DNA from 3 places in the Paenibacillus sp. MER 99-2 genome. Region 3 is predicted to be linked to each of the others. Evidence: predicted binding sites of a transcription regulator. Region 3 holds the regulator's gene; each other region holds the start of a gene.
The links. The regulator NrdR, encoded in region 3, represses ribonucleotide reductase genes. The targets are predictions, from matches to a motif close to AACACNATATATNGTGTT.

Region 1: the regulator NrdR is predicted to act here: its motif matches at 5,200-5,217, upstream of M3636_RS17270 (anaerobic ribonucleoside triphosphate reductase).
Region 2: the regulator NrdR is predicted to act here: its motif matches at 4,517-4,534, upstream of M3636_RS14650 (adenosylcobalamin-dependent ribonucleoside-diphosphate reductase).

Annotation. Positions count from the first base shown of each region.
Region 1 is NZ_JAMAUZ010000003.1:501,859-512,451, reverse strand. It holds gene M3636_RS17295 (winged helix-turn-helix transcriptional regulator) at 1-38, opposite strand, end outside; gene M3636_RS17290 (Fur family transcriptional regulator) at 14-409, opposite strand; gene M3636_RS17285 (GGDEF domain-containing protein) at 668-1,792, shown strand; gene M3636_RS17280 (aldo/keto reductase family protein) at 2,052-2,990, opposite strand; gene M3636_RS17275 (hybrid sensor histidine kinase/response regulator) at 3,147-4,784, opposite strand; gene M3636_RS17270 (anaerobic ribonucleoside triphosphate reductase) at 5,265-7,226, shown strand; gene nrdG (anaerobic ribonucleoside-triphosphate reductase activating protein) at 7,223-7,732, shown strand; gene M3636_RS29570 (methyl-accepting chemotaxis protein) at 7,889-8,728, shown strand; gene M3636_RS17255 (glycoside hydrolase family 3 C-terminal domain-containing protein) at 8,892-10,593, opposite strand, start outside.
Region 2 is NZ_JAMAUZ010000002.1:787,482-798,074, reverse strand. It holds gene M3636_RS14660 (acyltransferase family protein) at 1-204, opposite strand, end outside; gene M3636_RS14655 (HAD hydrolase-like protein) at 882-1,535, opposite strand; gene M3636_RS14650 (adenosylcobalamin-dependent ribonucleoside-diphosphate reductase) at 1,738-4,455, opposite strand; gene M3636_RS14645 (DEAD/DEAH box helicase) at 4,786-6,546, shown strand; gene M3636_RS14640 (YqhG family protein) at 6,550-7,746, shown strand; gene M3636_RS14635 (hypothetical protein) at 7,929-8,930, shown strand; gene M3636_RS14630 (YqzE family protein) at 9,227-9,445, opposite strand; gene M3636_RS14625 (N-acetylmuramoyl-L-alanine amidase family protein) at 9,638-10,414, shown strand; gene M3636_RS14620 (divergent polysaccharide deacetylase family protein) at 10,389-10,593, opposite strand, start outside.
Region 3 is NZ_JAMAUZ010000002.1:649,500-660,092, forward strand. It holds gene polA (DNA polymerase I) at 1-1,629, shown strand, start outside; gene mutM (DNA-formamidopyrimidine glycosylase) at 1,761-2,591, shown strand; gene M3636_RS13965 (MntP/YtaF family protein) at 2,761-3,549, shown strand; gene coaE (dephospho-CoA kinase) at 3,559-4,155, shown strand; gene M3636_RS13975 (lytic transglycosylase domain-containing protein) at 4,152-4,715, shown strand; gene M3636_RS13980 (alpha/beta-type small acid-soluble spore protein) at 4,883-5,104, opposite strand; gene nrdR (transcriptional regulator NrdR) at 5,221-5,688, shown strand; tRNA gene M3636_RS13990 (tRNA-Ala) at 5,895-5,967, shown strand; gene M3636_RS13995 (stalk domain-containing protein) at 6,403-7,812, shown strand; gene M3636_RS14000 (RidA family protein) at 7,948-8,334, opposite strand; gene M3636_RS14005 (winged helix-turn-helix transcriptional regulator) at 8,443-8,781, shown strand; gene M3636_RS14010 (spore germination protein) at 9,051-10,568, shown strand; gene M3636_RS14015 (Ger(x)C family spore germination protein) at 10,565-10,593, shown strand, end outside.

The DNA of each region.
Region 1 (10,593 bases), on a different contig from region 3:
GACAGGTTGATTTTTACTTGATCCGTTTGTTTTTGCATTCCCCGCAGACACCTCCAAAGACCACATGGGCATGGTCAATTGCATATCCGGTTTCTTCAGCCACCTGCTTCATCCATTGTGCGGGGACCTCCGTCATAACCTCGTCCACCTTACCGCATACTTCACACATAATATGTTGATGGTCATCCATCCGGGCATCGTAGCGACTTGCCGTCTCACCGAGCTTAAGCTCCCGAATCAATTCTTTATCCGTTAAATATCGAAGTGAGTTATATACCGTACCATAGGCTAGATTATAACCTTGCTCTACAAGACGGTTCATCACGTCTGCCGCCGTAGGATGATCCTCTGAATGACGGACTACATCATACACGGCCTGTCGTTGTATAGTCAGATTTAGAGTTCTCACAAGCAATTCTCCTTTATTCATCCATTCTATAGAAAGGCACAGTCATATAAAATATAAATGCTGTGACACATAGAAACATTTTGATTTAGATTAAGTATAAATCTTAATGTATAATGAAGTCAACATGAGTAGGCGTTCAAGAATTAACGTATTTTCTATAATTCCCAGTACTCATATCCACTATTTGGGATAAAATGGTTCGCTACTCGCTACGTTTTCAGATAAAATATAACAATGTGTGTTAAGGGGGGATGCTCGTTGTTCAGCACGTTTTTTGTTAATCTTTGTATCATGATCACATTTATGTACGTGTCCGGGATTATGGCCAAATTCTATAGCATCCGTGTTCCCTTTCCATCCTTACGTGTGCAACTAATCGGGGGTATCCTGTTCGGTATATACGGTACAGTATTAATGAATTATTCCTTTAGCATAAATGAAAGTACGATTGTAGATCTAAGACATCTTGCGATCATAACGGCCGCCGTATATTTGGGTGGAATGGCTTCCTTCATCTCAGGGCTTGTGATCTCTATCCTGCGTGTAGTCATCTTCGGCCTATCCTCCTCTGCTATAGATGCAGCATTTGTCATGGTCCTTATTGGACTAGCTGGGGTATATTTCTCTTATGCTTCCTGGCCGAGATTAACCAAAATTTTAACGATGAATTTGTTTTCCATGGCATTAATTTTTATTATTCTAATGATGAACACCACAAGTATTAATGAATTTATGAAAATATATCCTGTGCAATTAACCATCTCATTCATCGGTGGAATCTTTATTTACTTTATTGCCGAATTTATTAATAAATCGAATGAATTGTTATTAACACTGGAACGAAGGGCTTCAACCGATCATCTAACGAGCTTGAATAACCGGCTTCAATTTGAAAAGTCACTCAAGTTCCAACTGAATTATGCTAGAGAACATCAAAAAAAACTGTCCCTGCTCGTCATTGACATCGATCGCTTCAAAAAAGTAAATGACACATTCGGCCATACCTCTGGTGATGCCGTTCTGAAGCAACTGGGACAGCTTCTCATTGAACATGCACGCCCTGTGGACATCGTCTCCCGTAACGGAGGCGAAGAATTTGCAATTTTGCTGGTCAATTGCGATCAACAGCAGGCTCTTGCGGTTGCCGAACGCATAAGGAAGGCTGTAGAGAGATATCTCTTTTCTCTCCCTGATGGAAACACAACACGTCTAACCGTTTCGATCGGCGTATCGGTATTTCCAGATAACTGCGACGATAAGGATGACGATGACTTCTTCGAACAGGCGGATCGCGGCTTGTACGAAGCCAAAAATACAGGGCGAAATCGGGTATGTGTTATGAAGAAGCGGATACTTCCACTGCCTGTGCAACACAAGTTGTAATGTAAGTTATACAAAATCAACTAAACCATATTACAACTACCACTCCGATGACAGAAAACCTTCAGCTCGCTCTTATCCCCAAATTCTTTCCAATCCCCTTCTCTAAAGGAAAATTCGGGGATACAGGCGAACGCTTCGCTTAACGCCGTTTCGTAAAATGATTAAAAGGGATGTCCTCTCATCCGTCGATTCAGACGATAATGAGAGGACATCCCTTTGTTCATTTCATATAGATCAGCAGCCGTTACGCTACCTCATATTAAGCCAAAATTTGCTCAATTTCTTCAACGATGGACGCATCCAGCTTCACACCGGAAGCTATGACGTTCTCCTTCACTTGTTCTGGACGACTCGCGCCCACAAGTGCACTAGACACATTTTTTTGACGTAGAATCCAGGCAAGTGCAAGTTGACCCACCTTTAGATCCAGCTTGTCAGCTACCTCGATCAGTTGGCGAACTTTACCGATTCGATCTGCATTGATCTTGCCTTCGTCCCAGCCGAGCTTGGCTGCACGGCTATTCTCAGGAATATCAGATACCGAGGTGTATTTCCCGGTCAATAAACCTTGGGCAAGCGGAGAATACACAACTTGTCCAATGCCTTTTTGTTCACCAAGTGGAATGATCTCCTTCTCGATGTATCGATCAAACATATTATATACCGGTTGGTTGACGACGATGTGATCCAATAATAGACGATCTGCTGTACCCAGCGCCGCCTCCATCTGAGCTGCTGTCCATTGGCTAACACCCACATACAGCACCTTGCCCTGACGCACCAGATCATCTAGCGCACGTAGTGTCTCTTCAATTGGCGTCTCTGTATGATAGCGGTGGCAATAATAGATGTCCACGTAATCGGCTCCAAGACGCTTCAAGCTCGCGTTACATTGCTCCATGATATGTTTGCGTGATAATCCCTGATCATTAGGGCCGTCGCCCATTTTACCAAACACTTTTGTTGCCAGAACATAGGAATCACGAGCATACGCTTTCAACGTCTGACCCAGCAGCTCCTCTGCCGCGCCACGCTCATACACGTTAGCTGTATCAAAAAAGTTAATACCTTCATCGAATGCGGTTTCAATCGATTTCACCGCATTTTCACGTTCCACATATCCTCCGTATGTCAGCCAGCTACCCAAGCTGATTTCGCTTACTTTCAGTCCGCTTCCACCTAATCTGCGATACTCCATTGATTGCACATCCTCCTTGTATAAGTCATTTATGATGACGTTCCCTTTCTATTGTAACGCAACTAACCAAGTTAAACGAATCATTTTGACCAGTCTCCAAAAAAGGAAAAAGCGCACCTTATGAACAGATGCGCTGTAAATCCTATATATCGATCTCTAGTGCAAGATAACGCTCAATGCGTTCAATAGATCAGCCTGCCTCACAGGCTTCGTTAGAACGGCATCAAACACCTCTGCCTCTTGGGGGTTAATATGCATACCATAGGGCACGAGCACGATAATCGGCAGTGCGTGAGCACGAGATTTGAGGTTATGCACAAAATCGACTGCACCGCCCTCTACCAATCCCATATCAATTACCGCTACATCCGGGCTGAAGCCGTCTTCCATCCAGCTGAATGCCTCGGCCGAGCCTGAGGTCATATGCACATCCATCTTCCATCTTCGCATCAAGGATGATACACCCTGCAAAATGTCAGGGTCTTTGGCAAGCAATACCTGCGTTCCCTTCAATCGCTGCTGAATGCTGGTAAGCTGAGGTAGCTCCCAATGTCTGAGCAGTGGCAATCTAATCTGGAATTCCGTCTCGTCTTCCCCCAAGCTGTTAATCTGAATGCTTCCGTTCATCAGTATCGCTAGATTCTGACTCACTGCTAATCCCAGATTCGTACCGACAATCCGCTGTGTGCTAATGCTCCCGTCTGAGGTATGAGGCACATTGCGCATCTTATCCGCAGGCAACATCTTGCCGCTATACTTCACATTCAACAAGAGCACAGCTTGGTTGCCTGTACTCTCTTCATCCATAGTGGCGGTGATCAGCACCGAACCTGTCCGTGTATAATCGATTGCGTATTGCAACACATGCGCCAGCAATTGTCCAATTTTGATCTCATCGCCCACAAATACTTGAGATACATTCATCTCCAGGTTCAAACCAATCTCAATGCCTTTGCTAATCGCCTGTCCAACATGAAGATACACCGTATTCTCAATTGTAGACACCAGATCAAATGGATCATCGTGTACAACCGTTTTGCCCGAATCATTGATGTTGAAGTTCATCATATTGTTCAGTAAGGATAATAATATATTGCCACTTGTCTCAATCATGTTCACATATTCCAGATGCTCTTCGGGCATATCTGGCGTTCGCATAAGATCCGTCAACCCCAATATCCCGTTCAATGGATTGCGAATTTCGTGGCTCATAAGCGCAATCATTTGCGTCTTCGTCATCGCTTCGGACTCGGCACGTTCCTTCTCTGCCTGCAACTGTGCCTTTAGCTGTTCCGTATCATTCAGTTTCTGTTCCTGCACCAGCAGGCTATCTTCGAGATCAACGACGTATCCGAGAAACACAGCCATCGCTTTCAGTGTTTTCATATCCGTTTCACTTAGCTGGTAGTCCGGATTGTCCATCAGGCAGATCGTGCCGAATGCTTCACCCGAGCGCCGTATAATCGGAACACCAATGAAGAATCGACTTCCTAGGTCACCGGTCACATTCATAGAACGAGTTAACGGATGCTCTGCCGTATCGACGATGGTTAGCTCACTGCTTTTATCTCGCAAAACCAAACTACAGTAAGATGTCTCAAATGGAAGCTTGCTCCCCCTCGTGACCAACTGCTCATGGCGGTTAAATGCCTCAAGGATCACATTCGTCACACCATCATTGCTGGCGACAAAGATGGTATTCACCTGCAAAATCCCACTTAATACGTCCACGATGTGGGTCGCAGCTTCCTGTATATTTTCATAAAAGCCCCTTGCAACACCTGTGGTTCCCATGACTCACCCCTCTTGTCTAAGCTGCGCTTCAAATTAGAATCAATCCATAAAGATATATGAGGGTAAAAAAAACTCCTGATCCAGTTGTCACAACCTGTACATATATGTTTTAACACCACGAACATTCAGAAGAATCACGCAGGCGATTCACAATCGCTTCTCATTCTGGCAAGCTCCTGTTTCGCTGCATCTCCATGCTAGGAATGACCGGTGATAATCTACCATTGCTCCTAGATTCTGTGTCCGTGAACGAGATGTTTTGGCGCGGTGTAGCATAAAAAGAAATTATACTCTTCGAATTCAACTTTGGAAACCTTTATCCACATTCTACAGGTATATCTCCTATTCAGCTACGATTACGATGTGATCATTATCACACCCAAAAATCCATATATAGTTTATAACTGGATAATGAAAAACTACATGTAGTATTTAATCAGACTTAACCAATATATACTCTCATTATAGGAGGAACCTTAAATGAATATGCTTGAATGTGCCTCTCCGCCAGCAAACGACCTACTATCTGACCTTGGCAGACGAATTATTGGAGCTGAGGATGCGGATACGTTAAGGGAGAATGCCAACCTGAATGGAGATTCATTTAGTGGGAAAATGAGCCGGCTCGGTTCGGAAACAGCGAAGTGGCATGCCGTTCGCCATGTCCTGCCTGAAGGGCTTGCACAAGCTGTAGAGCATGGAGACCTCTATGTTCATGACCTTGATCAGTATGGACTTGGCACAACCAACTGTATCTTCATTCCATTTGACCGACTGCTCGCATCTGGATTCAATACGGGAAACGGCTCCGTTCGTACCCCTCAGACAATCATGTCAGCAATGGCGTTGGTAGCGATCATTTTTCAGTCTCAACAAAATAGTCAATACGGCGGTGTATCTGCCAATAAAATAGATTGGGACCTTGCACCTTATGTGCGACGCTCATTCCGGAAGCATTATCGTAAAGGGCAACGACTCTTTGCAGAGCATGCTTACATTCAGGATGAACAACTCTATCTGGATAGTACGGAAGCCCAGGAGCAATGCCCACATGCCTATGATTTTGCCATGGATGAGACAATCCTGGAGACAGAACAAGCTGCTGAATCATTGATCCATAATCTCAATACCATGAGCAGTCGTGCTGGAGGACAAATTCCGTTCACATCACTTAATTACGGACTCTGTACATCAGCTGAAGGACGACTCGTGTCTCGCTCGTTGCTAGAAGCTACTATTCGTGGTTTAGGAAACGGGGAGACGCCCGTATTCCCACAGCATATTTTCCAGTGTAAACAAGGCATTAATCAAGCTTCTGGGGAGCCCAATTACGACCTATTCCAGCTTGCCGTCACCTGTTCTTCGCGCCGCATGTACCCTAACTTCGTTAATGTGGATGCTTCGTTCAATCTGCCGTTCTATCAACCAGATGATCCGGACACCATCATTGCTACGATGGGATGCCGCACACGTACACTAGCAGATCGGTTCGGACGTAATCGTCAGAGCGGAAAAGGTAATCTTTCCTTCAATACGATTAACCTGGTTAAACTGGGGATTCGGTTCGGCATCTGTCAGGGAAAACGCGCTGTAGCCGATCGGACAGGCTTCTATGCTGCCCTTCAATCGGTTATGGAACAAGCAGCTTCGGGTCTGCTGCATCGATATCAGATTCAGAAAGCACAGCCAGCCAAAGCCTCAGACTTTATGATGCGTGAGGGTGTGTGGGAAGGCGGCAAACAGTTAGATCCAGATGAACCGGTGGCTGATCTCTTGAAACATGGTACGTTATCGATTGGTTTCATCGGTCTTGCAGAGTGTATGACTGCTCTATATGGTCGACATCATGGTCAAGATCCGCATATTCATCAAGAAGCAGTACATGTCATTCGTACGATGCGTGAATTCTGCGACCGAATGAGTGAACTACATAACTTGAACATTACGCTGTTCGCTACACCTGCGGAAGGTTTATCTGGTAAATTCACAACGATTGATCGTAAGCGATATGGTTCGATTGCAGGTGTTAACGACCGTGAGTATTATACGAATTCGTTCCATGTGCCTGTATATTACAACCTGCCTGCATACCGTAAAATTGAACTAGAGGCACCCTTCCATACGTTATGTAATGCTGGAGCAATCTCGTATGTTGAGCTTGATGGAAATGTGCGAGCCAACACGAAGGCTTTCCAGCGAATTGTGCAGTATGCATTAGCACAGGATATTGGTTACTTCTCCATTAACCACCCTATCGATCGCTGCCCATCTTGCGGCTATGAAGGTGTCATTGGGGAGAGCTGCCCAAACTGTGGCATTCACGAGAACAACGTGCATTTCCAGCGTTTACGCCGAGTTACCGGTTATCTTACCGGGGATTACAAAGTACGATTCAATGGTGCCAAACAGGCTGAAGTTCGAGATCGGGTGAAACATAAGTGAACCTGCACGGTTACATCCCTGAATCCGTCAATGAAGGCCCTGGCTTGCGTGCAGTGTTGTTCATCAGTGGTTGTCGCCATGCCTGTCCCGGCTGTTTCAGCCCAGACTCATGGAGCTTTCGTGCAGGTGAGCCGTTTACGAAGGAGAAGCAGCAGCAAATTATGCATGAGGTTACAACTCATCCTCTGCTGGATGGCGTAACCTTATGTGGTGGCGATCCCTTTTTCTCAGCAGCCGATCTGATTCCTTGGGTTCAACAATTCCGAGCACTACGCCCTGATCTATCGGTCTGGGCATACACTGGATTTACGTATGAGGAACTGGTGCTGGAGCCGTCTCGGGCAGCACTAGCCGAATTATGTGACGTCATTATCGATGGGCGTTATGTCGCCGCTGAACGAGATGTTTCTTTAGTGTATCGTGGCAGCCGTAACCAACGCATCATTGATGTGAGAGCAACACAAATGAACCAAGAGATCGTTACCTTGCAGATGGATGCATCGTAACGATCTTTTCTTCTTTCATAAGCATACTTCATAAGTTTTTACGCAATATCCGTTCTGACCTACTATTCACTCTCTTAAGTGACGATATATAATATAGGCATGTATTAAATGTATTGCTTGTATTTCATTTCAAGTTATTTAGGAGGATCATTACATATGGATATTGTTCAAGCACTAATTGCGGTGATGCCCTATTTTCGAGTGGCTATGCGTCAAGATGTAACCCTTTCCATTATTGATCATGAGAAATTTTTGTATTTTTCTGCGGGAGAATCACTGAAGCAGCTGAAATACCAAGCTGGAGATCCTCTGCTGGAATCCAATGTGAATTTTCGAGATCTGAAGGGCGGTACAGAGAAAAGATGGGATCACTATCCCAAAGAGTTATTCGGAATCCCTTTTGACGTTGCTTTTATTCCAATTAAAGATACTCAAGGGAACATCCTGGCTCTGTTAAACATTCTGTATAGCATGGATGACCAAGATCAGCTTCAACAACTCATGGATGCCGCGGACAATCTTACCAACCAATTAATGGACAGCGTGCAACATGTAGCTGCACACTCGGAAGAACTCAGCGCCACGACCGAGGAAATTCTGAACAATTCCAAAGAAGCCGTGCAAAAATCAGGCAATGTCAATCAGGTTGCCAGTTTCATTCGCGAAATATCCGAGCAAACGAACCTACTTGGCTTAAATGCAGCTATTGAAGCTGCGCGTGTAGGTGAGGCAGGTGCAGGGTTTGGAGTCGTTGCCAAGGAAATTCGCAAGCTGTCCGTAGATACCAAGGATGCAACTACTCGCATTGAGGAATCTCTTCTAGCTGTTCGGCAATCCATACAGGGGATGGAAAATGAGATTGGTGAAATTAGTGCGAGTTCGCAAGAACAGGCAGAGCTCGTTAACAATTTTATGACAACGATTGATGAGTTAAATTCCACCAATCAACAGCTCAAACAATTTATTGATAAGATTATTAAAACAGATACACAATAACAATTGATTATGGTGATTAAAGCTCACTGCCCATAGGCAATTTCAGAATGCTCCAACCACTACGCACAGCAGGTATACACGTCTTACAAAAAAGAACCTTCGAGCCCACTTGTCTAGTGGGCTCGAAGGTTCTTTGCATTAGAATATAAGGTCTTGAGCTGAATTATTGAATCTGAAAATGACTGAGTCGTACCCCAGCCGATAACAGGATATATACATCCTGTACGCCTGTTGCACCTGTAAGCTCGGCTTTCACCGAAGACCATTGCTGAGCTCCACCTTGTGCCAGCTCAATACGTCCTGCCAGTGTACCGTCAGGGGCACCCAATCGAACCTCCACTACAGCACCCTCCTGTTCGGAGGATATACGAGCTTCCAGTTCAGTCGTTTCATTGCCGAGATCTGCATCCTTATACAGAACCCATCCCTGCTCTCCAAGCACGCGGATAGCAGCTCCACCTTCTTTGCTCTCATCCAGATCTACACTGAGGTACGCATCATAATTCTCAGCCCGTGTGGAGACACTCAAGTTTCGGGCTGGGATTGTCTCTCCCTCAACCGTCAGATCGGCAACCAGCTGAATATCAGAGGAGGATTTCCCCACCATGATCGCATAGGTTCCAGACTCCACCACATAGCGATCCTGAGTCACATCCCAGAAGGCCAACTCTTGAACCGGGAGCTTGAAGCTCACGTTAACGGTTGCTCCCGCTTCAATATGAAGTCGACGGAATCCTTTTAACGTTTTGAGCGGACGTTTCACACGAGATTTGCCTGCACGTACATACAATTGTACAACCTCATCGCTCGCAATTGTGCCCGTATTCGTGACATCCACTGTTACGGTAATATCATCTTCTGTTCCTGCCTGTGCAGGAGTCAGCTCTAAATTGCTGTATTTGAACGCTGCATACGTCAAGCCATGACCGAACGGATACAATACATTTCCTTCAAAATATTGATACGTACGGCCCGATTGAATAATATCGTAGTCTTTAATATCTGTAAGTTGATCTGCCGATTGTACCCATGTCATGTTCAGACGACCCGCTGGAGCGTAATCAGCATACAATACATCCGCAAGCGCATTCCCCAGTTCCTGTCCTGCATGAGACGTGTACAATACGGCTGGGATGTTCTCTTGAACCCAATTGGAGGTAAACGGATAGCTACCCACAATGACAACAATCGTATTCGGATTAGCAGCATACACAGCTTCTACTAAGCGTTGTTGGGATTCTGCCAGATCCAGGCTTGGACGGTCAATCTCTTCCTTGCCGTTTACCAGCGGGTTGTTACCTACAAACACAATGGCCGTTTCCGCTTCCTTCGCTGCCGCAACTGCTTCTTCCACACCATCCACGACAACGTCCTTCTGGAATGTCTCGGTTGCACCAAAGGACTTCAGCTCTTCCGAAACGGCGAATGCATCGTTCCCATTGTTCGGTGCAGTTACCGTCTTGCCATTCCATGTCGTTAAGCCTACGCTGCCGTCAGCCTGTGGCAACAGATGGAATACTTCCTTCACGAACCAACCATATACTTCATTCGCAGATGCCGTTACCTTTTCTTCATCCGTCGTCACATATTTACCATTGCGTTCGGATTGCAGCGTATAGCTGCCAAAGCCCCAGTCCGTAACCTTAAAGGTATCTGCTTCTCCGGAAGCAATCAGTGGTGAATTCTCCCCTTCTGCCAGACCAACCGCTTTGCCATTCGCTACTGAAGTCAGCGTAATGCAATCATTTCCATCCTGGAAGAGCACCTTGTCACTGCCCACTTTGCTCTGAATTGCCTCTAATGGTGAGACACTATATGGCATGGTGCCTGCATACCAATCCCGATATACGGTGCCGCCCAGTGTA
Region 2 (10,593 bases), 140 kb from region 3:
TAAAATGCGGCCATGCTCTTTCCATTGTGTCAGGAGAATATCTGTGATTAAGTAACCCGATAGTACGAAGAATATCCCCACACCGAGCAGACCACCAGGGATAAAATCTAAATTCAGATGATACGCAATTACTCCAAGCACCGCGATGGCTCGTAAACCATCTAATCCATTCATATGGCGCTTGCTACTCAAAGGTTGTGACATGTGCTGTGCCCCTCCTTACTTATGCAAGTTGACTTCTTCGCTGTCTGGGGCAATTTGAAGCTCGCAGTGGTACTGGTTCTCGTTGTCTTTAACATACGTATTGCACCTTTCATCTTTCATTTCCACATGAAGAAGACGTGTAAAATGTCTTCTGCGTTGCATCTATATTATTAATATTATTAATCCACGACGTGGATAACATAGTCAGATTCATCTGATCGTGCAATGTGTTTACCTAACAGTATACGCTCGATCAATTCGGCAGAATTTACAAGAACAGTTACAACAGATTAAAACGATGTAACTTTACCTCCCAAGCTTCTACAGCTGTAAAATCATACTCTATATTTGTAGCTTAATATAGTGCTTTTATTAGATTGGAGAATATTACCTTGCATCGCCAGATGAGAGGTTCCCTCTACTTTACGATTAAGAAACATGTAATCCATGGAAAAAGGCTGCCGACTTACTCAGCAGCCACTAACCATTATAAACCTATCTTTCGCCGGATTGAAAGTTTTGCTCATAAATGCATCTCGAAGCCTAGGACTCAAGCGCTGAATAGGGTATTTTTTACAATTAATAACTAGAACAGAGCTTAAATCAATAAGGTTCTTGACAATCCAGCATTTGCATTTCCATATTACCTTTAATCTATTTGCTGCATCGTTCCTGTTTTATGCTTTATCTATTTCGGTTTTTAATTCCATCAGGCTATTAATCACACGATCGGCTTGTGCTAACTCATCAGGCTGAGCAAAATCGAAATTGCACCCAATAGACCTCAATCCATTTTCTTTTGCTGCTCGAATGTCAGACAGCCGATCTCCAACGACAATCCCTTGAGTGATCTTATACTTCTGTATAATCGTTCGTACAAGATCTGACTTATTCTGCGATTCAATCTGTTGTATGCTAAACGTTTCCGTTACCCATTCATGCAAATGGTAGTAGCTAACGATGGATTCCAAATATTCGATCTGTCCGTTACTTGCTATGTATATCGGAATTTCTCTGTCTTTGCACAACTGAAAAAATTCTTCTACACCAGGGTATAGCGCCCCTTTACCTGAACTGATATGTTCTATTAATCTCCCATGGAACCATTCATTGGCCTGATTTTTAATTTCGTCAGAATGACCGGGTAATAAGTTCTCCCAAACGACCGGCAGTGGAACCCCCATAATCTCGCGGTACTTTTCTATAGGTGTCCCTTGATTCCATAATTCTTGTGACCTAAGGTGCTCAAATGTGTCATGCAGCGAAGATTCCAATATTTTATCCGTCTGAAACAATGTTCCATCCATATCAAAAATTAATGATAACATCAAAGCCCTCCTAATTAACGTTCCTATAACGTCCTATCCATTTTTTTTGGTAAAAAATATCCCATCTCATGCGTTTCACATGTATTTCTCATCATACGCTCTAACAACAAAAAAACAAACGATTAGTCGATAAAATCGGAAAATTCCACTAATCGTTTGCATGAAAATTCGTATTGAATTATTTAATAAGTTTCAAGTCAACTACTCAACTACATTTACTGTATCCACAATTGCTGCATGTTTTGCATCCTTCCAGATTGATCAGGCTTGCTGAACCACATGAAGGACATAAGTCTCTCGATTCAGCGATAGAAGGACGCCCATTTCCTCCTGTTGTTTCATGCGTAGCAGCAGGGTTCGTATCCTTCATCAATGCCTCTCTCCACGCTTCTTCGTTCCCTTCATCCGCATGGAGGGAACCTATGTGATTGTGAGCAACACTTAGCTGTGGCTCGTTCTCTATAGATTCGCTCTGTACGTGACTCTCCAAAGCTTTGGCAACTGCATCTGCAATGGATTCAACCCGATTCACGCCAAAGCCAATGGCTCCCGAGCCTCCAATGCCCTTCAAGTGTTTAATGAGTAGTTCCACTTTGTGCCCATGATCCCCATACCGCAGGAACAAAGAGCATACCCGTCCAAGTGCCTCTGCCATGGCAAATACGTCTGAACCTGCTTTACCTACATTCAGGAAAATCTCAGCTGGAATGCCGTCTAGGTCATTGATTGTAATATAAGCCATTCCAAATGGCGTATTAATTTTGTAAGTGGCTCCACGCAGAACCTGAGGACGGCTTCTGTACTGTTTATCCAGCACTTTGGCAGAGGTGGCTGCTGCTTCTGATCCTGCTACTGCCGCCGGTTCTGCTACTGCCACTGGTTCTTTTTCGTCTTCTGGAATGGATTCGTGTTTATTCAGTATTTGTTCTTGCGTTGCATTTACTTCTTGTGTTTTTGCCCTTTCTTGCCCTTCTTCCTTTACCTCTTCCTTCTTCGAAGTGGATAACACCTGCACATCCCTGCTGCCATCTCGGTAGATCGTTACCCCTTTACACCCCAGATCATAGGCAAGCTCATAGAGCTGAGCCGTATCTTCGACCGTAAAATCGGCTGGACAGTTGGCTGTTTTGGATATAGAGCTATCCACCCACTGCTGGATGGCCGCTTGCACGCGAATGTGATTCTCAGCGGATAGATCCATCGCGGTTACAAAGTAAGCTGGAAGTGGCTCGCCTGGATGGGCATCCAGCCATTCTTGGGCAATCGGTACAAACTGTTCATCATAACCAAGTCGGCTCTGACGGAAATATTTAAAAGCAAAATACGGTTCAATACCTGTTGATGTCCCCACCATCGTGCCTGTACTTCCAGTCGGAGCTTGAGTGATTAAAGTGACATTACGAATGCCCTGTTCCCGTATAGCCTCTTCCACTTCCGGATACGTCGCAACCATATTTTTCATAAAACCACTCTGTAGATATGGCTCTACTTCAAAAGCAGGAAACGAGCCCTTCTCAGCCGCAATTTCTGCCGATGCCAGATAGGCTTCCTTCGCTATGAATCCATACAGCTTATCTAGAAATTCCAGTGACTCCGGGCTCCCATATCGAATGCGAAGTTTGATCATCAGCTCAGCGAGTCCCATCGTACCAAGACCTACCCGACGTTCATGCTGCTGATTCTGTCTATTCTCTTCAAAATGATACGGCGTCGCATCAATCACATTATCCAAAAATCTCGCCGAAACGCGTGTAGTCTCCGCCAGTTCTGCCCAAGCTACATCGTCTGCCTCTGCATCATAGAATTTGGATAGATTGATCGCAGACAGATTGCATACACCCCATCCTGGCAGACCTTGTTCGCCACACGGATTAGTGCAGATGATCGGGTTAAAATACCAGCTGTTCGACATTTGATTATAGTATTCCATAAATACAACGCCTGGTTCTGCGGATTTCCAAGCAGATTCAATAATGGTACGCCAAATTTCCCGCGCTTTAACTGTGCGATATGGAATGACCGAGCGACCAGCATCTCTCCATTGCTGTAGGTCTCCGTTCCACTCAGTGTCATAGTCTGGATCACTTGTATCTGGGAATACGAGCTCCCAGTCACCATCCTGCTTAACAGCTTCCATAAATCCGTTACTTACGCACACAGATAGGTTCGCATTCGTGACTTGACCCATGGTTTGTTTCACCGTAATAAAATCAAGTACGTCAGGATGCCAATCGTTCATCATCAGCATCAAGGCACCTCGCCGGCTTCCTCCCTGCTCAATCAGTCCAGTAGTATAACTGAACAAGCCACCCCAAGACACAGAACCGCTCGATGATCCATTAACCCCTTTAACAACGGCGCGCCGAGGACGTAAAGAGGACAAGTTAATCCCCACGCCTCCTCCGCGTGCCATAATCTCAGTCATCTCGGTCAGCGTTTTCATAATGCCACCGCGGCTATCCTGGGGCGAAGGAATAACATAACAATTGAATAGCGTTAGTTCATCACTCGCACCAGCACCCGCAGCAATTCGACCTCCCGGTACGAGCTTCCAATCCTCCAATACCGAACGGAATCGGGATTCCCATGTTGTTCGTTGTTCAGCGGTGGATTCAACGGAGGCCATCGCTTTAGCTAGACGATCCCACATCTCTTCAGGTGTCTTTTCTATATTAAGCGTCAGCTTCTCTACATCTGTCTTAACGATCTCTCCGCTTCGGGTTCTCACTTGTACCAGCTGACCCTCACGTTCTATTATTTCCCCAACTTCCTTCGTTGGAAATTTGGGATCATCCTTCGTTAATACCAATACAACATCCCCGACCTTTGCATGATTCGAATCTGCGTTCTTCCAGGCATACCGGTCCAGAAATATTTTTTCGCTTAGTCCTTCTAACTTGTGTGATTGTTTGTTCGTTTTCATCGCCACGCTCAGCCTCCCCGGAATAACGGTTCAATTTTGCTCTACGATTAAATTATGACTAAACACCACATATAGTGATTATAATTCAGTATATTACACTATATATTGATTTTCCATGTGATTTATATCATAGTCGTTTCTCGTGCTTATCTATACTCGGACAAGCTTCCCCACACGCCCTCAGGCGCATGTATATGAACTCTGTGAACTTTCTGGGAAAATACAGCCGAGCAGATCGAATTATGAATCTGGTTATGAACTGTCTCTCATTCGTCCATACTATTACCTACGAAATTAAACGTCATCTTGAATGGCATGGGAGGTAGCAGCATGAACCGGAACAATCCGCATCACATCAAACAGCCTATATCCGAAATGCCAGTACCATTGGAGTTTGATCGAAGCTGGCTTACCCAGCTTGAGTCTCGTTTGGACAAAGGGGGACCTTGGGGAGATTATCGACTCTTTCAATTAGGGATTCAGGCCGAAGAAACGAATCTGATTCCGAACTTTGATGAAATCCAGTGTTTGAAGCATTTACAAGGTCTGACCCCGCTTCCCCACCAGATGGACACTGCGCGTAAAGTATTATTTGAAATGTCTGGCCGAGCCATTCTTGCTGATGAAGTAGGATTGGGTAAAACGATTGAAGCCGGCCTTATCCTCAAAGAATATATGGTTCGTGGTCTCGTATCCAAAGTGCTTATCCTCGTCCCTGCCTCACTTGTACTGCAATGGGTACGAGAGCTGAATTCCAAATTCGGCATTCATGCCGTTGCTCAGAAAAAGGCATACTCTTGGCAAAACGAAGTCGTTGTTGCTTCCATGGACACTGCCAAGCGTGATCCGCACAAAGACATGTTACTGAATATCGATTATGACATGATTATTATTGATGAGGCTCATAAGCTCAAAAACAAGAAAACAACAAACTATCAATTCATGCTGAAATTGCGCAAAAAATACTGTCTACTGCTTACAGCGACCCCCGTACAGAATGATATGAGTGAGCTGTTTAATCTGATTAACCTGCTGAAACCAGGTCAACTTGGTCGTCAAGGTGATTTTGCCGCCAATTTCGTCGTCGATAAAAGGGTTCCGAAGAACCAGGAACAGCTTAAGGATGAATTGTCCAAAGTCATGATTCGCAACCGACGCGGCGAAGGACCTGTTCAGTTTACGAAGAGAAACGTCTCGAACGTCAACCTGCAACTCTCACCCGAAGAACAGGCGCTATATGATGGTGTGACCTCATTTGTAAAAGATCAGTATCAGGAAACAGGTGGCAATCTGAGCAGTATGCTCTCACTCGTTACGTTGCAGCGAGAAGTGTGCAGCAGTAGGGATGCGGTTTTCGTAACACTCGTCAACCTGTCGAAGAAGCTTCCGCTTGACTCGCCTCTTCGGGATACCATCTGGGAACTTGTTGCCCATATCAAAGCAATTAAGGAGAATACCAAAGCTGAGAAAACGATGGAACTAATTCGCAATATGAATGAGAAAGTCATCATTTTCACTGAATACCGGGCAACGCAGGAGTATCTGCTTAATTACTTTCGCAATAATGGACTTACTGCTGTGCCCTACCGAGGCGGCATGAACCGCGGGAAAAAAGACTGGATGATGGATCTCTTCCGCGGACGGGTTCAGGCCATGATTGCAACCGAAGCTGGTGGTGAAGGTATCAACCTGCAATTCTGTCACCATATGATTAACTTCGACTTGCCTTGGAATCCCATGCGGGTGGAGCAACGGATTGGACGGGTACATCGGTTGGGACAGCAAAATGATGTTAATATCTTCAATCTATCCACGACAGGTACCATTGAAGAGCATATTCTGAATCTGCTGCATGAGAAAATCAATATGTTCGAGATGGTCATCGGTGGACTCGATGTTATTCTGGAGCGGCTTGAGAAGAAGGAGTCGATTGAGAAAAGCTTAACCAAAATTTTGCTTGAATCTCAAAATGAAGATGACCTGCGTCGCAAGATGGATTCACTAGGACAATCGTTGAACTCCATCCAGCGCGAGGTCGCAGATGAAGTGCCTCTGATTACCAAGCTCGATCTTCGTAAAGGAGGAAGCTAACCTATGACCATGTCACCGCATGAGATTCAGGCTTATGTACTCACTTATCTTGAAGCCTTGGACTGTCAGATCATAGAGCGTTCTCCCGCCCATGTGACGGTTAAATTGTCCCCCGAAGCTGATAAGGCGCTGACGAATCGACCGTACTATTGGGGATTTGTAGAACGTACAGGTGCACCTGCAGAAACCATGTCATTTACTTTTGTATTTGACCCGGAAGTTTACAAACAAGCGATCGAGGCAGCGGAAGCCTCTGCAGCCCAATCGAATCCTCAAGTTGGATCTGGTACAGCCAGTGGCGGAGCCAGTACAAGTCCCCCAGGTGCTGAACCGGCTAAAGAAACCATTCTGGGGCGTTACTTCGGCATCACCCCTTCCCTACCGCAACTGGGGCCAGGACGGATTTTACGTGAAGATGTCGTTTACGGCAGTCGCCGACTTCAGCAAATTTTTGATGCGGCACGTGAAGGCGGGGCTTTCGTTAACCTGTTCGAACAGGCAGCCAAACGGCAGTTGCGAGCTACAGCGCCAGCCGTCTATGAGCCTTGGCTTGGTGTTTGCTTCAAGGTGGAATTCGCCTGTGATCTGAAACGGGAGGAGCTTCATTTTCTCGGCATTTCTCTTCGCTCGGGTGAGATTATTGAGCAATTTGGGACAAAGCTTAACCGACGTGACCTTAGCCCACGATTGGCAGAGAACATGCATGCGCAGGCGGCTAAAATTTCATTATCTGCTGCCGGAGCAGCGCTAGAATCCCATCTCACCAACCGTCTGCTTCAGCTTGATTACGGTTGGGCAGAACAGGCCAAAGAACGGTTAGCCCTGGAGCTTGACGTCGTAGATACGTACTACGAAGCAGTACTGCGTGAGGACATGCCTGAAATAGAAACGAAGAGCACTCCTGACGCTAACATTCAACATATCTCTTCAGTACCCAAGCCTTCCCCTTCACGCACAGCTGTAACAACCAATTTTATGGAGACAAATAATCGTGTTCGAGAGGATGTAGAACTGGCAGCAGAGCCAGCTATTCCGTTAGTAACCGAAGCAGATCCGGAGCAAGAAAAAGCAAAACAGGCGGTTATGGATCGTGAGGCGATGAAATTGCAATATGAGACACGCCGAACTGAAATGATCTGGCAATATGAACCCAAGGTGAAGGTTACCGCTATCAGCAGCGGCATGTTTCACTTAAGATAGACGAAGACACTACTTTTCCTGCAAATGCTGGCAAAAGTAGTGTTTATTCATAACGAGTTGCCCGACAGGTTACAGCAACCTTTGCATAACTTGTCCCCTAGAATGAATACTAACGTCGCTCACGTAACCAATATGTCGTAGATACGTTTGATTCAAAGTATCCCGGAGAAGAAGGTGTTTATTTGGAACGAAACGCTACGCAATGGATTCTACTATGGAGAATAGCCTTGATCACTCTAGCTGTGCTCAGTTGTGCAGCCTTATCTACCTTCTGGTCGATTGCAAGTGCCGAGGATCAAAGCGTTCCTCCACTTCCACTTACGTCATTCAATGATCTCGAAGAAAGCACTGCTCTCCAGCATGACAAGTTCGCTCCTGTGGCTGTACAGGAGTTTGCTCATCAGCACGCTCTCTTACTTAGTTCCGCTCACGGAGAATCCAATTGGAAAAAGGCAGAACTAAGTTTTACTCCACTTGGCCCAGGTACGCATAGCTGGCTCGTGCAGGCTACTTTTGAAGAGAAAATAATTGGTTATATGATTATTTCAGCAACAGATCAGGGAGAATTAATGCTCAGCGAGTACGGGTTAGGAGGACAGTCTCCCTATGATCGCGAGCTGTTAAGTAAGGCGTTAGAACGACAGCATCTGAGCCTTACGATGATTCATGCCAATGGAGGAGAACTTCAGCCTCGTTATGCTCTTCCTCTACTCGCTTACTGGAAGGTAGAACGACCGAACCATCAAGCGCTTTATATCGATGCTACGAATGGTGACCTATTGCCCTCAGCGACAGTGAAACAGATCGAGACTGCTCTCAATCCAATGGTATTCAGTGTTACTGATGCTTCCGCGAATTCATCCTGGCTTGTCGATTCTGTTCATATGCGACCTACCTTTAATCCGATGGACAACCTGTTATGGATCACCTCCAAACCTGTGAAGCTCACCCGTGTACAAGACTGGACTCAGCTTCATAAGGAGTCTGGAATTATTTATTCAGCGAATGATCGTAATGTTTTCTATGGTGGCCCATTACCTATTGGTGGTTATCAATTGTGGCATAACAGTACTACATTTCAATCCATCCTCTATATAGCCATTGGTGGACATACTTCCACGCAACGATTCGTACCATTGGACACGTTACTGAAAGACGGGCAATTCTACGTCACTAATCCCTGAAATGATTGATTTATAGAGGTTGTTCAAAAAGTCCGCTTTTGATTACGAAGGATGCGCAAGCGGCATCTCAGCTTCGAATATGGGATTCAGCCGAAATGTCCGTTGCTCACGTAGCTTAATCTACGCTCCGCTACTCCATTTCTATCTTCATCCCATCTTCTTGGTACTGAAAACCACCCTTTTTGAACACTCACTTATAATACTTTCCATACAAAATAGACGCCTTTCCTGACCATACAGGAACAGCGTCTATTTTAGTTGGTGAGTCTCTTTGTAGATACAGGATTTCCAGCCATCTATTCCTTGTCTGAAGAGCTTCGTTTACCCAATTTCGAATCGCCCGCTCTTCCCTTCTTGCCAACCCACAACGACACGGCAAACGGAATCATGCCAAACCACTTCATCGCCCATGGCTCCTTCTGTTTGGTACGTCCTTTTCGCTCATCCTTTGGAGTATCAATATAATGAACCACACGTTGTGTTATATATTTTACCAATTCATCACTTTTGGCCATAACCTCTGCCTCCCTGGCTCCGTCACATAACGAAGCTTACGATAAATCTATTGTGCTCAGGAAGTGTTCTGGCTAAACATTTTTGTCTTGGAAGTGTATGAAAATCTACAGAATGCACAGTCTAATTCCAAAGGTATCCATGACATCCCAAATCTACATCAACCACCTAGATCATGAAGGAGTGTATGTTCCATGTATAAGGTACTGCTTGCTTCGACCGCCTTGTTAGGTAGCTTGTTATGTCTTCCGGTTCTTCCACTTGCTCAGGGACAGACTCCCCATCAAGTTGAATCTGTTGAGTCATTTCAAGCAAGCCCCTCAACGAACAGTCCGTCCATGCTACCAATAATCGACGGTGAAGCTTACCGTTCCAGCCATCATGCCTTTGCAGCACCCGTTATTCTACTTGATGTAGGTCACGGGGGGATTGATGGAGGAACGACAGCCCAAGGCGTGCTGGAGAAGGACATTAACTTAGCTATAAGTCAAAAAGTTTATCTTCTCTTGCGGAGCAAGGGTTACGCGGTTATCATTAACCGACTTGGTGATTACGCGCTCAGTGATGATAACCGCTGGCTTAACAGCCGCTCCAGGCATCGCCGAGATTTAGCACAACGCAAAAGCCTTAGCGAAGAAGTGAGTACAGATATTGTTGTCAGTATTCATGCCAATTGGAGTGCAAAATCCACTTCCCATGGCCCTGTAGTTTTGCACCAAAAGGAAGGTAGGAGTTACCTATTGGCACAATCGATCCAAAATGCCATGAATGACTTGTATGGAACTAAACGGGAAGTGGTGTGGGGTAAACCCTTTTATTTGTTGAATTATGTGAAGCATCCAGCAGTCATTGTAGAAACCGGATTTTTGAGTAATGCGGCAGACCGAGCCAGAATTACTGATCCAGGCGAGCAAAAGCGCATAGCCGAATCCATCGCAAATGGCATTATTTATTATCTGTCGGTAGTGTAGGAGCAGTATGCCAATCCCACACCTCCCGCACCAGATCACCAACGCCAACGAATTCGATCTGCCCCTTAAGATGCGCGACTGATTCACGAATAACAGATGATGTATTTAACCCGGTGTGACCAACATGGCCGATAACTACACAGCTTTTCTTGTCCATGGCATGCTTAGCGGCCAGTTCC
Region 3 (10,593 bases):
TTAGGTGCAGGCGAAGAATATATCTTCTTGTCTCCCGAATTGCTTCAATCAAAGGCGGCATCTTCTGTAAGAGCGTGGCTAGGGAATCCGGACGAGCCGAAGCGAGGGTATGATCTACATCGCGTAGATCTTGCGCTTCATGCGCATGGCATTGAATTTGCGGGAGCAGCTTTTGATGTGCAGTTGGCTGCATATCTGCTTGACCCAACAGAGTCGAACCAGACGATTAGTGGCTTAACTGCCAAATACGGGCTACCTTCTCTGGTAGAGGATGATATCGTTATGGGCAAAGGTGCTAAGTATAAAGTGCCTGAGGCTGAAGTATTAGGTGATTTTCTATGTCGTAAAGCAGCGGCGGTGGCAGCCATAATTCCACTACAGGAGAAGGCGCTAGAGAGTGATGAGATGAATGCGCTGTTCCATGAGCTGGAGATGCCATTATCACGTATTTTGGCTGACATGGAGAAACAGGGGATTAAGGCAAATACGGCTGATTTGCAAGCATTGGGTCATGAATTCGAAGAACAGATTGGTCGGTTGATGTCGGAGATCTATCGCTTATCAGGTACAGAATTTAACCTTAATTCACCGAAACAGTTGGGTGAGATTTTGTTTGATAGATTAGGTTTGCCTGTAGTGAAGAAGACCAAAACGGGTTACTCCACCGATGCGGAAGTATTGGAAAAGCTCGCTCCGTATCATGAAGTAGTGCAGCATATTTTGCAATACCGTCAGTTGGCGAAGCTGCAATCCACTTATGTGGAAGGACTACTGAAGGAGATTTCACCGCGAGATGGCAAAGTTCATACGTATTATCGTCAGACGATCGCGGCTACAGGCCGCCTGAGCAGTCAATTCCCGAACCTGCAGAACATTCCGATCCGGATGGAGGAAGGTCGTAAGATCCGGAAGGTATTTGTTCCTTCCGAGCCTGGCTGGACGATTTTGGCGGCAGACTATTCCCAGATCGAATTGCGTGTACTTGCACATATCTCGGATGACGAGCGGTTAAAGGAAGCTTTTGTACATGATATGGATATCCATACGAAGACGGCCTCTGACGTATTTGGGGTGAAGGCTGAAGAGGTGGATAGTGATATGCGTCGATCAGCCAAGGCGGTAAATTTCGGAATCGTGTATGGCATAAGCGACTACGGTTTATCTCAGAACCTGAACATTACGCGTAAAGAAGCTGCGCAGTTTATTGATCAATACTTTGAAGTATTCCAAGGCGTACGTCGGTATATGGATGATATTGTGAGGGAAGCGCGTAAGGATGGATACGTCAAAACGTTATTGGAGCGTCGTCGTTACCTTCCTGAAATTAATGCAAGTAACTTCAATATACGTTCCTTCGCTGAACGTACAGCGATGAATACACCAATCCAGGGAACAGCAGCAGACATTATCAAGCTTGCCATGGTTCAGATGGATGAGGCGTTACGTGAGCGTAACTTGAACAGTCGTATGCTGCTCCAGGTACACGATGAGCTTGTATTCGAAGTGCCGGCAGATGAACTGGAAACGATGAAAGAGCTAGTACCAGCTGTCATGGAAAAAGCGTTAGAGCTGTCTGTGCCGCTCAAAGCTGAAGTGAGCTACGGGGAGAACTGGTACGAGGCGAAATAATAGATAATGGTTGCATGGAAAGTGGTGGGAGCTACCGATATTTTACAATTGGTTACGCCCATGCTTTTGACACAAGAAAGGGTGCCGCTGAGCCTCATCTTCCGTTATAATATAGGGGAGGTGAGAACATCATGCCGGAATTACCGGAAGTCGAAACAGTCAGAAGAACTTTGAATCAACTTATCGTAGGCAAGACCATTGATCGAGTTACAGTTAGTTTGCCGCGTATTATTCAGCGGCCGGACGATATAGATGCTTTTGCATTAGAACTCGCGGGACATACAGTGATCGGTGTGGAGCGCAGAGGGAAGTTTTTACGTATTTTGCTGGACGGGCTGGTGCTTGTCTCTCATCTTCGGATGGAAGGGCGCTATGGTGTGTACCAGCAGAACGAAGAGGTAGAGAAGCATACACATGTAATCTTCCACTTCACCGACGGAACTGAATTGCGTTATAAGGATGTACGCCAGTTTGGCACGATGCATTTGTTCAATGCGGGAGAGGAGCTTGTCTCCAAACCCTTGTTGAAGCTAGGTCTAGAACCGCTTGATCCGGCGTTTACGGTTGCTGCCTTTCGCGATGCCGTTGGCAAACGGACAACCAAGATCAAGGCGGTATTATTGAATCAGGCATATGTCGTCGGGATTGGGAATATATATGTGGACGAGGCTCTGTTCCGCGCAGGTATTCATCCAGAGACGATTGCCAAAACATTGTCTGAGGCTCAGCTAACGGTGTTGCACGAAGCGATTGTGTCCACATTACAGGATGCGGTTAATGCAGGTGGCTCATCGATTAAGTCTTATGTGAATGGTCAAGGTGAGATGGGCATGTTCCAGCATCAATTGAAGATATATGGACGTAAAGCCGAGCCTTGTCATAATTGCGGTACAATGATTGAGAAAAGTGTGGTGGGTGGCAGAGGTACACATTACTGCCCGAAATGCCAACCTATACTTTAGTTGCATCACTACGCTGAGCCTGAAGTCATCATTACTTTTCGAACGATCTCTTAAACTGTAGCACCCTTGGATTCCTCCTTCCATATACTGATATGGCAGAAATAAGCGGGCGAATACCCATACTGACATCTGTCGGTTGGAATGGATCCGCACAGGGGAGGAATCCGGGGTGCTGCATCATTTTATTTCGTTACTGGCGCTTGCTTTGGCGCTTAGTTTAGATGGTTTTGGAGTCGGGATTACATATGGGCTGCGCAAAACCAAGATTCCGTTGTTGTCCATTGCTGTTATCTCCATTTGTTCGGGATTAGTTATTGCCTTGTCTATGCAGGTGGGAGTGCTTCTCTCACGAGTAGTTTCACCGAATGTAGCATCCGAAGTTGGTGCTGTAATCTTGATTGTGATTGGTGGATGGTCACTATTCCAGCTTATTCGCAAGCAGAGTAAGGAAAAAGCGGAGACAGACGAAGGTACGGAGGAAGACTCGGCAAGTGAGCATGTGGAGCGTAGAGCCATCGGAACATCAGCCTTGACAGAGCAAGACGTAACTTCCAAAGGAAGGAATCAGGTTCTTGCACTGGAACTGGAGCAATCTGCTTCAGGCGGATCTGTGGAGCGGATGGTCTTCACCTTAGAACTTCGAAAATTAGGCGTCGTGATTCAAATACTACGAAGTCCCTCCAAGGCAGATATGGATAATTCGGGAAGCATCTCGACTCAGGAAGCAATGTGGCTGGGGATTGCTCTATCACTGGATGCATTCGGTGCAGGACTTGGAGCAGCATTACTTGGATTTCCAACGTTGTGGACAGCACTTGTCATTGCATTGTTCAGTGGAGCGTTTCTGTCACTTGGGATGAAGGTTGGACTTCGTTTTGCTGCGTTGCAATGGATGCGTCGCTTGTCCGTGTTGCCAGCACTGTTATTAATGTTTATGGGAATAATGAAGCTGTTGTGAGGTGAAATGATGAATATTGGCTTAACCGGCGGAATCGCCACAGGAAAGAGCAGTGTTTCCGCCCTTCTTGCCAGTAAAGGAGCACTGCTCATTGATGCAGACGTTATTGCCCGGGAGGTTATGATGCCCGGGCATCCTGTTTTGGCTGCCGCTGTTCAGCGGTTCGGACAAGCCATTCTTCATGAAGACGGGACGTTGGATCGCAAGAAGCTAGGTAGTATTGTTTTTCAGCATCCAGAGGAACGTAAAGCGCTTGAGGCTATTACCCATCCGGCGATTCGCCGAGAGATGAGAGAACGAGCGGCTGCATATGAGCAGGCACACCCGGATAAGCTTGTCGTATCGGATATTCCGTTATTGTACGAGTCGGGTCTGGAAAAAGGGTTCGATGAAGTCGTCGTTGTATACGTACCTAGAGAGTTACAGCGAGAACGATTAATGAGCCGGGATGGGTTGACTGGTGAGCAGGCTGATGCCCGGATTGCAGCCCAGATGGACATTGAGCAGAAGAAACAGCTTGCCGATATCGTGATTGATAACAGCGGATCATGGGCCGATACAGAGCAACAAGTCATATCTCTCCTTCAAGGTAAGGGTTTAATATGAAATGGCTGCGTAAGAAACGAGTACTGTTGTTGATGTTTGTTTCCTTCGTTCTAGTGCTGTTCCTGAATACGAACTGGATGGCGTGGTTCTACCCGATTCAATATAAGGATGAGATACGGGCACAATCCTATAGCTATGAGGTAGACCCGTTTCTAATTGCTTCGATCATTAAGGTAGAGACTAATTTCAAAACGAGCTTGGAATCCAAACGTGGTGCCATCGGACTTATGCAACTCATGCCTGATACGGCGAATTGGATTATGGAGCAGGCCAAAATTCCGGGTACGTCATTAGAAGAACTGAAGCATAAGCCTGAAAGGAACATTCAGCTTGGTACTTGGTATCTGAAGAACTTGTCCGATCAGTTCGATGGCAATGAAGCGGTTATGATTGCTGCATATAATGCAGGACCTGGTAAAGTAAGTAGCTGGCTCCGAGATGGCGTGTGGGATGGTTCTTTTGATACAGTCAAGGACATTCCTTTTGGGGAAACCCGGCACTATGTACAACGCGTTATTTATTATTATAATCAATATGTTAAGATCTATAATACGTTCTAGTTCGGATATATCGTGGGATGCTGTAGTTAGATGCAGGTGACTTGTGAAAAAAACGAATGGCATCATGCACGGTACAAGAGCCGGTTATAATAGTAGAAGCACAGAGCAGACCGGTTGTTCACCGGTCGCCCCATGCTCCTCTATAATACCGTATTACGATGCAGATATTATTGGTATTGACCTGCCAATTGCTGTTCTGCAATTGTTACCAGACGCTTCGTGATGTATCCACCGATCGAACCGTTCTCGTAAGAAGTCATGTTACCTTGGTATCCGTCTTGTGGGATGCTGATTCCGAGTTCTTGAGCAACTTCGTATTTCAGTTGTTCCAGGGCTGCGGAAGCTTTAGTTACCACCAAGTTGTTGGAGTTACCGTTGCTTTGTGCCATTGCTGTTCACCTCCTCGCGGTTGGTAAAAGTATTATGTGTCGTAGATACCATTTTCATTACAAAATGCTTACAGGGAACTTATGGAAAAAAGTCAAACATGGGAAGTGATCGAAAAATGAAATGTCCTTATTGCGCTTTTATGGGCACCAAGGTGCTTGATTCCCGTCCGGCCAATGAAGCAAAATCCATTCGTCGTCGTCGTGAATGCGAGCAATGTAGCCGCCGATTTACCACATTTGAGATGGTGGAAGAAACACCGCTGATTGTTATTAAGAAAGATGGAAGCCGAGAAGAGTTCAGTCGGGATAAAATTCTCCGCGGACTTATTCGTGCATGTGAGAAACGTCCAGTCTCGGTGGAGACACTTGAGATGATGGTTTCTGAAGCAGAGAAATCTTTGCGTAATACCGCTGATGCGGAAGTGGAGAGTCGTCAGATTGGTGAGTTATTGATGGAACAGCTCTTTCCCGTGGATGAAGTGGCGTATGTTCGCTTTGCTTCGGTGTACCGTCAATTCAAAGACATCAATATGTTCATGAAAGAATTGAAATCATTGCTGTCCAAAGAAGACCTCGAGGATTAGATGCCTAGGCAAAGGGAGAAGAGCAAGCTGGGGTTACGATACGTCATCATGATTGTGTTCCAGATAGGAAGATTGTTCTTCTCCAGATCCTTTGGGCAGCTTTGTAGGAGCAGAAAAAGATATTGACAGTAAAACACCGATTGAATATGATAAAAGGGTCGCCTGCGTAAGGTTGCAGAGGTGGACGAGTTATTATTGTATATCTTGGGGCCTTAGCTCAGCTGGGAGAGCGCTTCGCTGGCAGCGAAGAGGTCAGGGGTTCGATCCCCCTAGGCTCCATACTTAAAGAACCCGCTAAACACAAGGATTTTCTCGTGTTTGGCGGTTTTTTTTATGTTAAATTGCAGTTTTTATATACAAAAAAAATTCAGTGCACACGAAAAAATTTAAAGCTGATGCTTCTATCACTAAAGGAAGCCTTTATTTTCACACTCGTGTGCAGCTCCCAGTACCTTGGTGCCGCACTTCATGGCAAGGTTGGTCAGCTTGGTTAAATATAGTAGAACCCACATAAGGGTTCTGTTATGATGATGGAAGGTTTATAAGTTTATGGCATACAAGCAACTAAATATGATAGTAAAGGAGTGAGCTTTTTTTTAGGTACATCTTACATCTTGCTGGAGAGATACATAGTTAGAGCTAGAGGAACAACCATTTTTTAGATCAAAGACTTCTTATAACAATAGCTACGAAGAGAATGGGGAATATAGAGATATGAAACGAATTGTATTGCGATGGTCTGCTGTGACGATGGCGTGGCTTGTGATATTTATGCTAGCGCCTAATCTGACATCAGCAGCAGGACTTGTTTTTCCAGAACGGGATGAGGTCAAGCGAACATGGAATCAACTGCAGGACATGAATGTTGGATTAAAGACTTATGATACGGAACCTTCCTTTAAAGCACCATATGAGATCGGAAAAGTGAATCAGACAATGCTTGAACAAGCCTTGTTAGCTACGAATCTTGCTCGTGCCTTGGCAGGATTGCCAAGTGATGTACAGTTGGATGACGATTTGAATGCGTTGGCACAGCATGGTGCGGTCTTACTGGCTGCTACCGATAAGCTGTCTCACTATCCTGAGAAACCAGCAGATATGACAGATGATTTCTATAACAGAGGCTATGAATCCACTAAAAGTAGTAACCTGTCAAGCGGAAGAGATAACTTAAGTAGAAATGTATTAGACGGTTATATGCCAGATACAGGTAGGAATGCAGATCGAGTAGGACATCGCCGTTGGGTGCTCAATCCTTCTTTGCAGAAGGTGGGTTTTGGTATCGCTGGTGGATATGGTTCAATGCAGGTGTTCGACAAGTCTCGTGCTGAGGCAGTGAATTATGATTACATCGCCTGGCCGGCAGCAGATTTCCCGCAGCAGTTATTTGGCGGTTCTCACCCATGGTCTGTCACGTTGAATCCCGACAAGTATGAGAAGCCTTCTTTGCAGAATGTAAAGGTACAAGTCACTGATCTGCAAAGCCAGAAAAAATGGGTGCTAGATAGTACAAATAACGATCTAAACAATGATCTATACTTGAATGTGCAGTTAAGTGGGTTCGGCGTGTCTAACGCTATTATTTTCCGTCTGGACGGAGTAGAGGACTACACAGGGAAATACCAAGTTGACATTACTGGCTTGCGTACGTTGGGTGGACAGGCTACCGAGTTATCTTATACGGTAGACTTCTATGATTTATCCCAGCACTTCTATCCGGGCGAGACGGAGAAATGGAACCTGCAATTTTCTGTTGAGAAAGGTTGGTCGTATGAGACACGTACGGGAACGAATTATTTTGATGAAGTGAATCGTCCTTATATTGAAAAAGGAAGCACGCTCGTTCCACTAAGGCTTGTAAGTGAGTCACTAGGACTCGACGTCGAGTGGGATCCAGTTGATCGAGTCATTCGGATCTCAGATGATAAGAAGGAAATTGTTCTGAAGACGGACAGCCAGCAAGTCCGGGTCAACGGGGTAGAAACGACAGTTCCCGTAGCTCCAACTGTTGGTCGGGGTGTTACCTTTGTGCCACTGCGATTTGTTTCTGAACAGTTGGGTCTGTCCGTTGATTTTGAGGAGAGTACCAAGTTAGTACGAATTGAGCGGGAGTACGTGCACTAAGTCGCTCTTTTAATTGTGGCAGTTTTTTGATCAGACTGTACTAATTGTTATGAGAAGCGGAGATTCCCGGCACATATGCTGAGAATCTCCGCTTTTCACTTTGCTAAGAGAGGCTACTAACCGCTTATAATAGCGTTATTCCGTATGTGCTACTGCTCTGATCTCGACTAATTGTTCGGGGAAAGCTAAGTAGGTAACACCAATAAGGCTACCAGCAGGACGATGGTGATCCCCGAGGTATTCTTTAAAAATCTCAATAACTTGCCCTCCATGTTCCTGTGCGTTAGTTAGGTACACTTCAACATAAGCGAGATTGTTTTTCGTAATTCCGAATTCTGCTAACACGTGATCCAGGTTGTCCAGGGTTTGACGCGTCTGGGTTTCGATACTACCAACTCCAACGAACTCACCTGTTGCATTATGGGAGAATTGACCCGAGATGTAGAGGGTACCGTTGACACTGTATCCTTGTGAAATACCGTGATCCCAGAGATTATGATTATACGTTTGAACTGCATTCATATGTTTCTCTCCTTTACTTGAAAGTAAGGCTAAGTATAAACTTGGGACATAGAATAGGATAGTACGCACTTTAAAGATAGGTACTATCTGAAAGGATAGTGTGAAATGATGGGAATATCCGATTTGAACGGCGGAGATACGAATATTGCAGATACACCCTTTGGTTATACGATGTCCCTAATTGGAGGGAAATGGAAAATGATTATTCTCTATCTCTTAGCGGAAAAACAAACGGTTCGCTTCAATGAAATGAAAAGGCAGCTGGGGGGAATCACATTTAAGACGCTAAGCTCACAACTAAAAGAGTTGGAGGCCGATGGGATGGTTCAGCGGAAGGAGTATCCACAAGTGCCGCCCAAAGTCGAGTATAGCCTCACAGACAAGGCTAAGACGTTGTTGCCCGTGTTGGAACAGTTGTGCGATTGGGGAGTTAAGAACCGCAGCTAGAGTTATGGCGAAAGTCTCAAAAGTTTGGTAAGAGCACCGTCACATCATGTGATGGTGTTTTTTAGTTTTTATCATTTTGATAGCTTGAAAGCCTTGAGAACTAGTGGTTTAGCCTATGCTAACATTCCAACCCACGCACCTAAAACTGCATACATGATGCCATTGAGTAGCTTGTGTCTTTGCCAAGAGAGAATAAAAAATCCGTTTTGAGAAAATATATCCTTAAGTTAGACTTGCGCAACTACTCTACTCACTTAAGGAGCATTGAGATGGTCGACATTTTAGATTACCGGGATATGCCCTTCAGCACGGAGCTAGCAGCGAATGTAGACATCATCAAGAAGATTTATAACAATTCATCGGATATTAAAACAAGAACGTTTCCGCTCGCCAGCAGCGTAGATGCTTTTCTAATGTTTATCGACGGAATGGTCAATGAGTCGCTTCTTGACCTGCACGTTCTGGCACCGTTGCTACAAGCGCGTGCTGGTGATTCCCAGATTGACTTTGCCTACATATGCTCGATCGTCACTACAAGCCAGCTAACCATCGTTACGAGTTTTGAAGATCTGCTTAACCACATTTCAAACGGAAGCGTAGCGCTGTTCGTGGATAAGCTGCCATTCGGCATTAGCGTCGGCGTACCTGGTTGGCAGCAACGTGGCATTGAGGAGCCTGCGGCAGAATCGATTATCCGCGGACCTCGTGAAGGGTTTACCGAAACATTAAGTGTCAACACCTCGATGCTGCGGCGCAAAATTAAAGATCCCGCACTGAAGTTAAATCCGATTCAGGTTGGGCGATATACGAAGACCGCTGTCCTGATTGTGCATATTGATGGAATCGCCAATCATTCTCTGGTGGAAGAGGTCAGAAGACGCATTGAGAAAATTGATATTGATGGCGTGCTGGAAAGCGGATATATCGAGGGTCTGATTGAGGATCATCCGTATTCGCCATTTCCGCAGATTCAGGTTACGGAGCGTCCTGATGTCGTTAGTGCCTCATTGCTCGAAGGGAAAATCGGCATTATGGTGGATGGTACACCATTTTGCCTCATCGCACCTACAACTTTTTTTGCTATGCTGCAATCGCCGGAGGATTATTATCAGCGCTATATTATCAGCAGTTTCATTCGCTGGCTTAGATTTCTGTTTCTTATCATCTCGCTGCTTCTACCCTCGCTATATGTGGCGGTGCTGACATTCCATCAGGAAATGGTACCTACCTCACTGCTGCTCAGCATTGCGAAGTCACGGGAAGATATTCCTTTCCCAGCACTTGTGGAAGCACTGCTGATGGAGGTTTCCTTCGAGGCATTGCGAGAAGCCGGTGTACGCTTGCCGAAGCAGGTAGGTTCCGCCGTCAGTATCGTCGGTGCGCTTGTCATTGGACAAGCGGCAACCTCCGCAGGGCTTGTCTCATCACCAATGGTTATGGTCGTTGCCATAACGGGCATCGCTTCTTTTCTACTGCCCCAATACAGCGCTGGTATTGCCATTCGTCTATTGCGGTTTCCCATTATGTTTTTATCGGGGATGTTTGGTCTGCTTGGGCTGATGCTTGGCGTAATTGCCATCATTATTCATCTATGTTCCATTCGTTCACTGGGTGTTCCCTACTTGCAACCACTTGCGCCAATGAAATGGAGTGAGATGTTAGACAGCTTCATGCGGGGGCCGATTTGGAGCAATACGAAACGACCAAGCCTGACTGGGAAGAAAAAAACGATTCGGCAATCCGCTTTCGATCGTCCCGATCAAGGAGAAGAAGGAGCTTCCTCATGAACAGGCGGGTGCGTATTGCCTTACT